DNA from 2 places in the Paenibacillus apis genome. Region 1 is predicted to be linked to the other one. Evidence: a T-box and tRNA genes for the amino acid it is inferred to sense, from the RefSeq annotation. Region 1 holds a T-box; the other holds one or more tRNA genes.
What was found. The T-box of region 1 lies ahead of KI362_RS16795 (valine--tRNA ligase). A T-box ahead of a tRNA ligase gene usually reads a tRNA of that ligase, here a tRNA-Val.
Positions count from the first base shown of each region.

Region 2: it has a tRNA-Val gene. The T-box ahead of KI362_RS16795 (valine--tRNA ligase) is inferred to sense a tRNA for this amino acid. The anticodon was not compared.

Region 1 covers NZ_BORS01000011.1:172,522-180,229, reverse strand. Annotated here, with positions in the region: gene KI362_RS16800 (bifunctional folylpolyglutamate synthase/dihydrofolate synthase) at 1-1,140, opposite strand, end outside; gene KI362_RS16795 (valine--tRNA ligase) at 1,153-3,834, opposite strand; T-box leader at 3,886-4,177, opposite strand; gene KI362_RS16790 (LysM peptidoglycan-binding domain-containing protein) at 4,501-5,835, opposite strand; gene KI362_RS16785 (RluA family pseudouridine synthase) at 5,951-6,862, opposite strand; gene hemL (glutamate-1-semialdehyde 2,1-aminomutase) at 6,859-7,708, opposite strand, start outside.
Region 2 covers NZ_BORS01000001.1:481,186-488,893, reverse strand. Annotated here, with positions in the region: gene KI362_RS02155 (copper amine oxidase) at 1-40, opposite strand, end outside; gene KI362_RS02150 (MBL fold metallo-hydrolase) at 190-924, shown strand; gene KI362_RS02145 (DUF3892 domain-containing protein) at 986-1,231, opposite strand; gene KI362_RS02140 (GNAT family N-acetyltransferase) at 1,543-1,986, opposite strand; gene KI362_RS02135 (hypothetical protein) at 2,215-2,421, opposite strand; gene KI362_RS02130 (hypothetical protein) at 2,584-2,772, opposite strand; tRNA gene KI362_RS02125 (tRNA-Val) at 2,928-3,000, shown strand; gene KI362_RS02120 (hypothetical protein) at 3,364-3,690, shown strand; gene KI362_RS02115 (polysaccharide deacetylase family protein) at 3,875-4,642, shown strand; gene KI362_RS02110 (hypothetical protein) at 4,669-4,860, shown strand; gene KI362_RS02105 (PIG-L deacetylase family protein) at 4,994-5,722, opposite strand; gene KI362_RS02100 (helix-turn-helix transcriptional regulator) at 5,827-6,456, shown strand; gene KI362_RS02095 (DUF1450 domain-containing protein) at 6,518-6,778, opposite strand; gene KI362_RS02090 (superoxide dismutase) at 6,978-7,589, shown strand; gene KI362_RS02085 (LacI family DNA-binding transcriptional regulator) at 7,671-7,708, opposite strand, start outside.

The DNA.
Region 1 (7,708 bases):
ATCGGGCTCGGTCAGTATAAGTGTATCCACTATGGGTAATATATGCTGCAAGTAACTACGATGATGCTTGTTGGACAGCATCCCCATCATCAAATTCAGCTTTCTGTACGAATAAGAATCAACAAGCGCCTTGGCCAGGCTGGCTGCTCCTTCCGGATTATGAGCCCCATCAAGCACAATTCGAGGCTCGGAAGACACCATCTCCAGCCTTCCAGCCCAGCTGGTAAGCCTGAATCCACGCTCCAATGAATCATCCTCCAGCACAAACGCCAGATATTGACGAAGTACCTCAAGCGCCATCATGGCCCCGGCCGCATTCCGGCATTGATGTTCTCCTGCCATCGTGAGACTCAATTCCAGCTCCCGAAATGGTCCTTGGAACTTTATCTGCTGCTCCGTCTGGTGAACAGATATCCGTTCGAACTGAAAATGCTCGCCCAGCAAATAAAGTGAGCTTCGGCAGTTCTCTGCCTGCTCTTTAATGACAGAAATCGCCTCCGGTTGATCCACGCAACTGACTACGGGAACCCCAGGCTTAATGATTCCCGCCTTTTCACGGGCTATCAGTTCGATCGTATCTCCCAGCACATCGGTATGGTCAAACCCGATATTGGTGATGATGGAGACAATCGGGGTTACGATATTAGTAACATCCATCCTTCCCCCAAGTCCTGTCTCCCATACCACCACATCCGGATAGCACACCTCGGCAAAATAAAGGATAGCTATGGCTGTACTGACCTCAAACATCGTTGGGGACCCCAACTCACTCTCCGCAATTTCCTTTACGAGAGGCAGCAGACGGTTGGATAGAGCCAGAAGCGTCTCTTCCGGAATATCCATTCCATCATACTGAAACCGGTTTGTGAACTTGGTAATATAGGGGGAAGTGAATGTCCCTGTATGGTATCCGCACTCCAGCAAAACTTTCGTTAAAAAGGCACAGGTAGAACCCTTGCCATTCGTCCCGGCCACATGAATGAATTTGAGTCTGCGATGAGGATTGCCCAGCCGTTCCATCAACAGCTCAATTCGTTCCAGGCCCGGACGGACCCCGAAGGGGATCAGTCCGTTAATCCAGTTAACAGCCTCGCTATAGCTATGCAGTGCTGCTTCGATTTTCTGATTGCTTGCCTCCATATCTGTCACCTGCTATCCCTTCAGCTCAGAGATCCGGGCAAGAACGATATCACGCTTTGAAGAATAATCCGCCATTTTGGCACGTTCCTCTTCAATCACCTTAGCAGGCGCTTTGGAGACAAATCCTTCATTGGCAAGCTTCTTCTCTACCCGTTCAACTTCCTTGTTCAGATGTTCCGCTTCCTTTTCCAAACGGGCAATTTCCTGGCTGATATCGATCAGTCCCGCCAGCGGCAGATACAATTCAGCACCGGACACCACAGCGGTCATGGCTTTATCCGGAACCACCGTATCCAGAGAAGCTCCAAAATCCGACGTATTACAGAAGCGGCGGATGTAGTGTGCGTTATTCTCCACGATACGCAGTTCTTCTGCTGAAACTGGCTTAACCAGAAGATCGATCTTTTTGCTCATCGGCACGTTCACTTCAGCCCGAATATTCCGAACAGCACGAATGATGTCCATAAGCAGCCCCATTTCCTTTACAGCCTGCGGAGCTTCAAAGACCGGATCATACTTCGGCCATTCGGCCAAAGTGATCGTATCGCCAGAATGCGGCAAATGCTGCCATATTTCCTCGGAAATAAACGGCATGAACGGGTGAATCATGCGAAGGGTCCGATCCAGTACATAGGCGAGTACGGACTGGGTTTTCTTTTTTGCCGCCGCATCTTCACCATACAGCGAGAGCTTAGCAAATTCAATATACCAATCACACAGATCGTCCCAGATGAAGTTATATAACTGACGTCCGGTTTCTCCGAACTCATATGCATCAATCAGACGGGTAATCTCCCGTGCTGTCTCATTCATACGGTGAAGAATCCAGCGATCCGCTGTCGTCAAATCACCCGTGATATCAATATCCTCTATAGTCACGCCTTCAAGGTTCATCAAGGCAAAACGGGAAGCATTCCAGATCTTGTTCGCAAAGTTGCGGGCTTGCTCCACGCGTTCCCAATGGAAGCGCAGGTCCTGTCCTGGTGTGCTGCTGGTTGAAACCATATAACGCATCGCGTCAGCGCCATATTTGTCGATCACTTCAAGCGGATCCACGCCGTTGCCGAGGGATTTGGACATCTTGCGTCCTTCACTATCCCTGGTTAACCCGTGAATAAGAGCATCCTTAAATGGAATCTGCTGTGTGAATTCAAGCCCAGTAAAGATCATCCGTGATACCCAGAACGGAATAATATCATACCCCGTTACGAGCACATTTGTTGGAAAATAACGCTTGAAATCCTCGGCGCTTTCATTTGGCCAGCCCAGCGTTGAGAACGGCCAGAGCGCAGAGCTGAACCAGGTGTCAAGCACATCCTCATCCTGTCTCAGATCATCGCGTCCCAGCTTGGCGCGAGCTTCTTCCTCACTGCGCGCAACGACCATTTCACCTGTCGCATCGCAATACCAGGCAGGAATCCGGTGGCCCCACCACAATTGACGGGAAATACACCAGTCGCGAACATTTTCAATCCAATGCAAATAGGTTTTCTCAAACCGGTCTGGGACGAATTTTACACCCTTGCCTGATTTTTGAGCATCGATAGCTGTTTCCGCCAGCGGCTGCATTTTTACAAACCACTGTGTCGAAAGATAGGGTTCTACTACTGCTCCCGTACGCTCGCTATGGCCTACTTGATGCACATGATCCTCGATTTTAATCAGCACGCCCTGCTCTTGCAAATCCTTGACGATTTGCTTGCGGCACTCGCTACGGTCCAGACCTTGATACTTGCCGGCTTCCTCGTTCATCGTTCCGCTTTCATCCATCACAGTGATTTGGGGCAAGTTATGACGCAACCCAACCTCAAAGTCATTCGGATCATGAGCTGGCGTAATCTTTACCGCACCGCTTCCGAACTCCTTCTCGACATAATCATCCGCGATAATCGGGATTTCGCGTCCGGTCAAAGGCAGTACCAGCATTCTACCAATCAGGTCTTGATAACGTTCATCCTTCGGATGAACAGCAACCGCGGTATCCCCAAGCATGGTCTCCGGCCGGGTTGTAGCTACCGTAATGGAGCCGCTGCCGTCCTTTAGCGGATACTGTAAATGGTACAGGTGACCATTCACTTCTTTATATTCAACTTCAATATCCGACAAGGCTGTCCGCGCCGCCGGATCCCAGTTAATGATGTATTTTCCGCGGTAGATCAGACCCTTCTCATACAGCTTAACAAACACCTCCCGTACAGCTTCGGATAATCCTTCATCCAAAGTAAAGCGTTCGCGGGAGTAGTCCAATGAAAAACCCATTTTCTCCCATTGTTCATGGATTGTATTTGCGTAAAGCTCCTTCCATTCCCACACCTTCTCCAGGAATGCTTCACGGCCCAGATCATAACGAGTCACGCCCTGCTCGCGCAGCTTCTGCTCCACCTTCGTCTGCGTGGCAATTCCCGCATGGTCTGAACCCGGGAGCCAAAGCGCGTCATAGCCCTGCATCCGCTTAGTGCGGATCAGAATATCCTGCAAGGTAAAATCAAGCGCATGCCCCATATGAAGTATGCCGGTAACATTCGGCGGAGGGATCACGATTGTATATGGTTCTGCATCCGGCCGTTGACCCGCCTTGAAAAAACCGCCCTCCATCCAGTACCGGTACCATTTCTGTTCTGCGGCTTTCGGATCATAGGTCGTCGGCATGTCGGCCGACATCGATTGAGATGATTGATGATTTTGATCTGACATGTTTCCAAGCCTCCGTCAACAAAATTAATAATACAAAAAAAGCCCTTCGTCTCAAAGGACGAAAGGCTTTGCTTTCGCGGTACCACCTTTGTTTTACAGCAACGCATCCCTAGAGATTCCTGTTCATGCCCTCAGGCAATCATAGAAATACCGGAAGCGTATCCGTAACACTCATACACGTAACGGGTGCGATCCGGCCCATTCTATTCGCAGCCATTCATGCTGCGGGTGAAACGGGCGACTCCCGGGCGACTTCGGCCAGCAGCATCCTGCGGATATTCCCAGCACATCCATCCGCTCTCTGAAGGGCTTACTGCCTACTCCTCCCAATCCAAGTCATTGCCTTATATGTTATCCAATATTTATCTTTATCATAATATCCTGAATACATACGGTAGTCAACCTGGATTGGAAAAAATGGACTTAAAGGGTATAAGTGTGAAGGTTGGTGCAGTAAAAGCTTTCTGAAAGAAAGCTGCATCGAGAGCATACGCTCGGAGTGGTCGCCTTTGCGAGTGGATTTCTTCCTTGTCAGAACTTATTACAATAAGAGAAATCCGCGAGCAACAGCGATCGTAAGCACACTTCATACGTTGCCCCCAGCACGCAGAATCATTGGGTCCATAACAGCAAAAAGGTCGTGCGCTATGGCACGACCCCATTACCCTATGGAATATACAGCACCTGTCCCTCGGCAAGGTGATTTTCCGAGAGTCTGTTGTATAGTTGCAATTCACGGGAGCTAAGCTGATATCGGTCTGCGATCTCGTCCAGCGTCTCCTCCCGCTGCACGATAACCAGCTTCACTTTGCGGAAAGGCGTCTGTTCTTCAACATTTCTGATGAACAGGTTTTTCCATCTTATTTCTTCCTCTAAAATTCCTTCATCAGCCAAAGAGTTCAGCTCAGCCAGTGCCTGCTCACTCGGTATTTCCTCTGCCGTCTGGCGTTTCCCCTTCAGCAGCTTGCTCAGCCCGAAGTGCCCTTCGTTCGCAGATTTTTCCGGTTTTTTGCTGCCAAGAGCAATTTTCATTTCCTTCTTCTCTTCTTGTGCCGGGGCTGCGTTCTCTTCTATTTCGGGCTCCAAGTCCAGTTCCTCGTTAGGAAGCGCCTCATGAATCGGGGCAGGAGCTTCCTCTTGAATAGGTTCTACATAAGCCATCACAGGCTCGCTCTCCGGCTCGTTATCAGACAAAGCAGGTTGCGTCTGCAGCTCTCTCTCCCTGTCCAAATGCTCCTGGGGACTTTCATCGGTCGGGTCACTAGCTGGCGTCAACGGATGAAATTCCAGCTCGACCTCTTGCGCAATCTCCCGATCATCATCCTCATCCGTCTCCTGCTCGTTCCAGCTTGAAGCAGAGGCTGCCTTCTTGTCCGCAAAATCAGCCCGGCTAAACAGAGGCGATTCCTCGTCATTCCATGATAACGGGGAAGCCTGCTCGTCCTGACCTGGCTGTGTCTGCTGCGCCTCCTGTTCCCAATTCCGGAAATGCTCCGTATAGCTGCGCTCCAGTTCTCCCGATTGAAATCCGCTGCCCCAATCGGTCAACGATTCCTGAACCGCCTGCTCATTAACATCTGCAGCAGGCTCATAGGCAGCTGTGAATTCGCGTTCCTTCCACTCATCACTGCTGTCATCCCGTGACGCAGACTCTACGCCGTGCAATGAGAGAACACCGGTTATGTTTAAGCTTTTTGAGCTAAGCAGATCGACATCGAAATTGTCGATCTCGACGGCAATGTCCTCCAGCTTGCCAACCCGGCTCAGCGGTATCGTAATTTCAACCGGAATCCAATGCTCCAGTTGATGTGTGCCTTCTCCGCCGCTGTATACGCCCGACAGGAGCAAATGCCCGCGCAGCGAAGCATAGTCCTCTCCGGGAATAACCTGGATTCTAGGAACCAGCTCCATTTCCTCCAGCTCTTCAATGCCGGCAACGTTCTCTCCCAGGTGTACGCGTTCATAAATATCAAACCTCAGACCGTAGGATTGATCGGCCAAAATAATTCCCTCCCTTCAGCATATCCAAACATGATTTTGTATCCGGTAAGTGCACGGGTCCAAATCATCGCTCGATTTTATCTATATGCTTAAAAAGGGAGTGCATGACTCCTTTTTATTCTGCCGATCTCAGCTTGGCTAGGATTCCCTCCCAGGCTGCCGGCCAAGGATCGGATACAACGACCAGTTCACCCGTCATCGGATGAGGAAAGGACAAGCTCTCCCCATGCAAGGCCTGATGCTTCAGATATCGCAGGCTGCCGCCATATAACGCATCGCCTAGCAGCGGATGTCCCATATAGCTCATATGGACCCGGATTTGGTGGGTTCTCCCCGTCTCCAGCGTAAGTCTTACAAGACTTGAAGCAGGATGGGTCTCCACTAATTCAACCCGGGTAACTGCCTTTTTTCCTGTAGGAGATACTCTCCTCCTGGAAGCATGATGGCGATCTCGTCCGATCGGCTCATCAATGAGCCGCAGTGAAGCTGGGACTATTCCATCAACCAGAGCAACATAGATGCGTCCGATTCTTTTTTCCTCCATAGCCGTCTCAAGCTGCCGCCGTGCCAGCTCATTCTTGGCATACAGGACCGGCCCTGAGGTGTGTTCATCCAAGCGGTGAACATGCTCGGGAGCAACCAACTCTCCGCGGCCGGAATAAAGACCGGACACGAGATTAGATAATGCCGGCTCTCGGCTTACTCCGTCCGAATGCACCTTGATCCCCTGCGGCTTGTGGACCACAAGGCAGTAATCATCCTCATATAGAACCTCCACCGGTTCAAGGGCAGGAGGATATTGAGAAATCTTAGGAGGAAAGCCATGTATACGAAGCCGGTCGCCCGCAAGCTTGATTCCACCGGCAGCTTCTAAGGAAGCGAGCCACTTCCGGTTCAGTCCATACTCCTCTTCCAACCACAGAAGGGCCGCACTCATGCGGCCCCCCTCTTCGCGGGCAGGAAGCTTGCCAGGCATCAGCTCCAGCCATTCCCCCCGCCTGATCCCCGGTTTGCGCAGACGGCTCACAGCGCTCTAAGCGCACGGCGATGTGCTTCGATCGTGGCTTCAATATCCTCTTCGGTATGGACTCCGGATACGAACATCCCTTCAAACTGAGAAGGAGCAATATTAATCCCTTCTGTGACCATCGCTGCAAAATACCGGCGGAACAGCTCCAGATCGCTGCTCTTGGCCGTATCATAATTCACAACCTCGTCCGAGGTGAAGAATGGACATACCATCGAGCCTACCCGATTAATTCGGCATGGAATGCCCGCTTCCCTCGCATTCACCGTGAAGCCCTCTTCCAATCTTGCCGACAAACGCTCCAACTGATCATAGACCTCCGGCGTGAGCAAGGATAAGGTCGTATATCCGGCAGTCATCGCAAGCGGGTTACCGCTAAGCGTTCCCGCTTGATAGATCGGCCCTGTCGGTGCAATTTGCTCCATAATTTCCCGTTTGCCGCCATACGCTCCTACAGGCAGTCCGCCCCCGATTACTTTTCCCAGACAGGTCAAATCAGGAGTGACTCCATAACGCCCTTGAGCACAATGAATATGTACCCGGAACCCGGTCATCACCTCGTCAAAGATCAGAAGGCTTCCATAACGGGTTGTAATCTCACGAAGCCCTTCCAAGAAGCCTGGGAGCGGAGGCACCACGCCCATGTTGCCTGCGACAGGCTCCACGATAACCCCGGCAATTTCATCACCAAAACGCTCAAAGGCAAGCTGTACCGAAGCAAGATCATTATAAGGAACGGCAATCGTATTAGCCGCAACGCCCTCAGGAACGCCGGGACTATCCGGAAGGCCCAGCGTCGCGACGCCTGAACCCGCCTTGATCAATAGACTGTCCGCATGACCGTGA
Region 2 (7,708 bases), on a different contig from region 1:
AGAAAGCAACGACTAGAATTGCAACTCTTCTCCATTTCATTATTCAAAACCTCCAATTGGTTTAATTCATGTTGATGTAAATGTATACTCTATAAGAGAAGGCAAGTTGCGCTATTTTCACGAAAGAAAAGAAGATTTTTAACTTAAAATGCCGTATTTATTATTGTCCCGATAAAGGAGGAAGGTAAATTGGCGCTTCATTTACAAATGCTGGGCACGGGCGGCGCTTTCGCTAAGGCTTATTATAATAATAACGCGTTGCTCTCAACAGATGATTTCACCTTACTGATCGACTGCGGGATTACAGCTCCGATGGCCATGCATCAGCTTGGGGTCACCCCGGAGAATATAGATGCGCTGCTCGTCACTCATATTCACGGCGATCACGTCGGCGGTCTGGAGGAATTTGCGTTCCGGATGAAGTACGGCGCAGGGCGCAAGCCGGTGCTTTATGTGGCGGAGGCTTTGGCCGGCCCCCTATGGGACCATACGTTAAAAGGAGGACTCGGGCAAGACGGGATAACCTGTCTTGAGGATGTTTTTGATGTTCGCTTGCTGAGGGAAGGAGTTCCATGCAAAATCGCTGAGGGCTTGAAGGTGGAATTGATCCGGACTCCTCATATCCCGGGAAAACCAAGCTTCTCCCTCTACATCAACGAGGAAATCTTCTATAGTGCAGATATGATATTCCAGCCCAAGCTCCTGCAACAGCTTGTTGACGAGAGGGGCTGCCGCAAGATCCTGCATGAGGTTCAGCTTACAGGCTCCGGTGAAGTCCACACCACGCTGTCCGAACTGCTTTCGCTTCCCCGGAAGCTGCGGGCGATGATCTCGCTCATGCACTACGGGGATGAGATGGAGTCATTTAACGGTCAGACCGGAGAGATGGACTTCCTACGCCAGCATAAACTCTATACGCTCTAAGCACAATACAGGAAAGGCCGCCTCCGAAGATCCATCATTTTCGGGAGCGGCCTTGTGCGTGCTATTCAGTTTCGAATCCTGGCAGAGAATCCAGGTTGTTAGACGGATCTCCATCGGCATCGCCCCGAATATACAACTCGCCGTCTCTTCCTTTAAAGAGATTCACACCCGCAATGGCCCCGGCCTGAACCTCCTGCTTAGCCTGCTCATAATCCAGAATGCGGCCGCTTGATGTCTTGAATGCTTTAAGATCACCGTCGCCGTTTTTTTGAACTGCGATGAAGGTTTCTCTCGAATCGAGTGCCATGACGAACTCATCTCCTCCGTATTATTTCCCTCTGGGGATCTGGGGATAGAGATAGTATGCCCTGCCTTTCAAAGAAACATGACCCCTCGTATAATGCGAGTTCAAAAAGTCAGCTTTTCAGCACCGAGAAGGTTGCGAGAACCCAAAGAAGGAGGCACGGAGTGTAGGCAGAACCTACATGAGCAAAATGCTTCCAAAGGAAGCATACCTCGTAAGCATCCGCTTGGACTTCGAGGGTAAACGCAAGAATCGATGTCGAATCAACCCCTTGGAACACTTCGTGATCAAAAGATGACTTTTTGAACAACTTCTTATAAGGACTTGGTCATCCGTACATGAGGAATTCCCGCATCATCGAACGGTTCCGTCGAAATCGTCTCATAGCCCAGCTTCGTATAGAATGCTTCTGCCTGACATTGAGCATCAAGCACGGACTTGGTTAGTCCGAGTTCACGGGCCAACGCCTCCATGCCGAGCAGAAGTACACTTCCTATTCCGTGGGAGCGATATTCCTTACGCACAGCAATCCGCTGCATTTTGGCGGCATTATCGACATAATAGATCAATCTGCCGGTTGCAGCAGGCTCGCCGCCGACTTCAACAAGAACATGATGCACCTGATCTCCAATCACATCATATTCATCGATCTCCAGATCCACCGGCACCTTCTGCTCTATCACGAATACCTCTTTGCGAATCTCCAGGCATTCCTTTAATTGTATATCGTTCTCTACGTGAATGATGACTGCTGCCATAGCTGTGCCTCCGCCTCCTTTACATCGTAGCATTATACAAAAAAAGTATTATCGTGTATAGTTGGGACAGAAAAAGACCATGCAGTGAAGGAGCCGATCTTCGTGGGTATAACAATTGCCGCCTCTATTGTCATCGCGATTCTTCTCATCTCATCAATGTTCTATGTAACGAAAAAGGGCTACTCCCGCAACTGGGACGAGGAGCAGGAGTAGCCGATTGTCCCCGGGTTACGGATAGATCGGTACACCCGGATAGACCTCCTTCAGCACCTCTTGCGGGTACACCTCATCCGCCAGCGCCGGCACCAGCCACCAAGGCTCACTTTGCTGGCGCTCCAATGTAGCCTGGCTGGCCGTGAAGGTGCAGCCTGTGGTCAATATAGACATCACTAAGAGCCCAGCCGCAAGCACGCTTATCTTTTTCCAGATCGTCATAAGTCGAATATCCTCCCTCTACATCTGTCTGTCCAGTATTGCCATGGAAGAGAGGGTTATACCGCCTTGAAGCGGACACATGCAAAACAACCCCGGATATAGATATATCCGGAGCTGGGGATGGATCAGTGTTATTATGGTAAATCCGCATTCATTAAGACATTAAGAATCCGAGGGCGGTTCCTTTGTCTTGTCCTTGTCCTGTTTTGAAAAACCAGCTTCGAATGCAACTCCCAAAGCCACGCCTAAAGCTATTCCTATAGCAATATTGTCAAAAACGATCCAATAAAGCACGCCAAAGCTTATTCCCATAGCTATGCCTGATCCGGTCGATGAGCTCTTCTTCTTCAAAATTGCACCTCCTGCTGTTTCTTACTATTTACGAGTTAAGGAAAGGAGGGTTCCATTCTACTGTTCTGACACTCTGTGGGTTTGTATGTCTGTGGGTTTGTATTGACATTCCTCTTGGTCCCTGATATTATCTATTTTATCTTCACTATACAAACGATCTGCTAGCTCAGCTGGGAGAGCACCATCTTGACAGGGTGGGGGTCAGTGGTTCGAGCCCACTGCAGATCATACAGAAAAACCCTTGTATATCAAGGGTTTTTTGCTTTTTATGGGCAATGTGATGTGCTTAAATAAGCCCCGCAATATGAAATTGGTGCCGGATTGGTGCCCTTTATTTAACTAAAGTGTCCGTTGTCTTACCTTGGCTTCTTATTGCATCCTGCTTAATAGGAACCCACGCCGCATATTTCACTTTCGATCCTTTCCGTTGCTAACTCCAATGACGAATTCCAAGGGTTCTTCTTGACATTCTTATCCTTACTTACGGTCATACTAGATTCCTCCTATATTTTCCTTGAACGGACCATTTCTCTGTAGAAATGAATGAATGTATTTGTTACAATGTCATCATAAAGACAAGGAGCGGGACTTATGGATAATAAACAATTTGAAATCATAAATCAGCAATTTGAGAAAATGAACTCTCGCCTAGATAGTGTTGACCAACATCTCAGCCGTGTTGACCAACATCTCAGCCGTGTTGACCAACATCTCAGCCGTGTTGACGAACGTCTCAGCCATGTTGACGAACGTCTCAGCCGTATTGAAGAAGATCAGCACTTAATTAAAAGAGCAGTGTTAGATACGAATGAACGGGTAATGAAAATGGAATCCGTCCTAGAGAATCAACATAGAATCATTGAACTGCTTTCTACACGTTCTATCCAGCAAGAAGCTGAATTGAAAAGAATTAAGTAAATCGATCCGGTGCCGGTGCATCGGATTTTCTTTTTATGCACCTTATTCTGGACCTCTTACAGGCGATACCACATAGCTCCTGCCATGCATGGATTCCCCCTCCTTGCTGCACAATAGTTGAACGGACATCCTGCATCCGACCCGGATGCCAATCAATGTAAAGTGCAATGGAGGAACTTTATTGATGAGACTCAAGACTGCAAGCTGTATAGCCTTATGCCTGTCGTTTACGTTTTTGATCCAATCGGTACCAACGGATGCCGCCCCGGCAGCCAATCTGAGGGGCAGAGAATATTATGAGGAGCGCGGTGATATCGTCTGGGAGGTTCCCACGGAAGAGAAATATATCGCCCTGACCTTCGATGACGGTCCCGATGAGAAGCAAACGCTGCTCATTCTGGATTTGCTTAGCCAATATCATGCCAAGGCTACGTTCTTTGTGGTCGGCGACCGGGTGGAACGATATCCCGAAATTGTTCGCAGGGAACTTGCGGAAGGCCACGAGGTGGCAAATCACTCATATACTCATCCGGCATTCCAGCGTCTGTCAAGCGGGTCTATGGAGGAGGAATTAAATCGTACTCAGGAAGCGGTCTTCAAGGCAACAGGGACAAGACCGATCTTATTTCGCCCGCCCGGAGGTTACTACAATGAGCGCCTGATTTCCCTTTCAAAGCTGCATCATCTTCAAATGGTCTTGTGGTCCTGGCATCAGGACACAAAAGATTGGCGCTCACCGGGCGTGCAAGTCATCGCAAACAAGGTGCTTGATAATGCACGAAGCGGCGACATCGTGCTTATGCATGATTTTGTGCATAGGAGCTCCCAGACTTACGAGGCCTTGCGGATCATTCTGCCTGAGCTGGAGCGTCGAGGATACTCCCTGGTGACAGTGTCCGAGCTGCTTTCGCATAAAGTCGCCCCGAAGAACCACATCAAGGTAAGCTACTAATCATCCTGAAAAAGGAGTTATACACTATGGATAGCCATGCTTCTTCAAAATCCTCTAAGCAAATTAAGAAGGAAACAGAATTGGGCCCCGGTGTTGATTCTATTCCCACGCCCAAACAGCCGTTATCTTCTACAGATGGCCCGGAAGATATTGTGGGTGCGCTCATGAATGGGGATGCAGACTCGCAGCAGCCAGTTAAATCCTCAGAGAAAAACTAAAGAGCCGATTCATCCCTCTTACCAACATATGAAGAGCCGCATACACGTGGAGCAATCTGTCTCCTGAACGTGCATGCGGCCCTTCTTTTGTTAGGTGTATGAATACTGTCGCTTCTTTCTTTTTACGAAAAACTCAGTTCAGATCCTCACCAGCTTCCAGCCCATCAAACACGCTTTTCTCAGGCATTGACTTAGCAGACGGGTGACGCTCCCAGACCAGCTCAAAGGTTTCATAGCGGTATTGCGGCAGCATATTCGGACCTAATTGACCGAACACACGCTCAACGCTGAACATCTGGGATTCATGAGCTTCAAGGGCACGACGCTTTATATCCCATTTACCTTCCCCGTCTATTCTCAGAAGTCCCGACATTCCTGACATATCCGACAGAGGTGACCCCAAGTGATTGTAATACAATTTTTGCACAGAAGAAGCCTTTCCCCCGTAGATAACACTGTTCACAGCATGATGAATGACAATATGGTCCTGATGACCGGAAATACCGTCCTCAGGGAAGGTGACAACGATGTCGGCCTGATGAAGATTCAGAAAATCTGCAATCTCCTGCTGAAGCCGTTCCGGGTCAGCATCCTTCAATTTCCCGTCTCCTAGATCCAGCTGCTTAACTGCGGAAATCCCCAACACATTAGCTGCCTGCTCCAGCTCTTGATCACGCCTCGCAGCCAGCTCCTCCCGGCTCATCTCACCTAACCGCCCAGTCTTTCCCGCTTCCCCGCGGGTTGCTGTCAGAAGCACCGCTTGACCGCCTCGATCCGTAATATCCTGAATTAAATACGAACAACCGAATGTTTCATCATCTGGATGAGCGTAAACAAACGCCGCTGTAAAATTTTTACACATATCGATCCCTCCAACTATTTCTATACTTACTATACTTCAATATTGACTAAGTGCTTAAAATTCTCTACAATTCAGTAGAATCTACTATAAACAGGTGATCTGGCATGAGTCAACCCAAAGAAATGCCCACGCGGAATAAAATTCTGCAGATGATGAAGACTACCGGACCGATGAGTACCCGGGAAATAACAGCCGAGTTGGGAATTACGGAGATGGCGGTGCGCCGTCACCTGGGCGTGATGGAGCGCGATGGGCTTATTGAGTCGAAGATGATCCGCCAGACGCTGGGGCGTCCTACCGCGGTATTCGGGCTTACTGAGCATGGAGAAAGCTTATTTCCTAAAAATTACCACTCTTTAACATTGGATTTGCTTGGCGAGCTGGAGCAGGAGCTTGGCGAGGATACGGTGAAGCATTTGTTCGATCGACGCAAAGTGAAGCTGAACCATCAATACGAGCCGGAGATGCAGGGAAAAGATTTTCATGAGAAGGTATTACGTCTGGCTGAAATTCAGAATGAAAATGGTTATATGACCGAATGCGTGAAAAAGGACGACGACCAGTATGTTCTGATGGAGTACAATTGCCCGATCTCTCAAATCGCTAACCGGTATAACCATGCTTGCGACTGTGAGCTCAAGCTGTTCGAAAGTCTGCTTGATGCCGATGTTGAACGAACGGAATGTCTTGCCCAAGAAGGGCGAAAATGCGTCTATATCATCAAAAGTAAATAGAACTTATTCATAATGAATAGCCGGTAATCTCCCGCATTATAGTGGAGGCCGGCTATTTTTTTTATAGATCTATCCCATGGAACGCCGCAAGTTCCGCTTGAATTTGTTGGCGTATTAGCGCGAGACATTCTTCGGAGGTCTTAGCAAATACTTTATTTCCATTAACCATGGCATAAGGTCTAGCTCTACAAAGCCCGCACAGGTTCAAGCAATCGAGCCGCAATACGGCGATTTCCGGGAACTCCTCTTCCAACTTCTCTATATCCAGCGAGGACAGCAGGTTCGCTTCACAGATCTCAACGACAACTATCCCTAATCCCATGTTTCAAAACCTCCTGTTAAGGGTATAATTTATCCGATCAATCATTATGATAAATACGTGGGCTTTTGTCAACGTGTTCAAGATTGACATCACGATAAAGCATACTTACTATACATGTATGTTGACTAAGTTCGTGAGGATAATTATAATAGATTGTGTTGAGACTATCTTACATATTCCATTTGGAGGTTGATAACTTATGGCACACCAATTACCGGCATTGCCTTATGCCAACAACGCACTTGAACCGCATATCGATGAAACAACGATGATGATTCACCATGATCGTCACCACAATACGTATGTTACAAACCTGAACGCTGCTCTGGAATCTGCTCCTGAGCTCCAATCCAAATCCGTTGAAGAACTGATCAAAGATTTGGACAGTGTTCCAGAAGGTATCCGTACGGCTGTCCGCAACAATGGCGGCGGACATGCCAACCACTCCTTGTTCTGGGAGACAATCGGTCCTAACGGCGGCGGACAGCCTTCCGGCAAGCTGGCAGCAGCCATCGATAGTGAGCTTGGCGGCTTCGACAAGTTCAAGGAAGACTTTGCGAAAGCAGCTACAACCCGCTTCGGCAGCGGCTGGGCGTTCCTGGCTGTAGATGCTAACGGCAAATTGTCCGTATACAGCCTGCCTAACCAAGACTCCCCGATCATGGAAGGCAAGACACCGATCCTAGGTCTGGATGTCTGGGAGCATGCTTATTACCTGAAATATCAAAACAAGCGTCCGGATTACATTAACGCCTTCTTCAATGTTATTAACTGGGCTGAAGTGGAAAAACGTTACGAAGCTGCCCTGTAAGTTGTCTTCGTAAGATTATTTAGCGACAAAAAAGCCGTTCTTGGAGCAATGATCAGTTCAATGCTCCAAGAACGGCTTGTTTTATGGCTTCAAATGTGAGGTTCGGGATATCAAGGTTG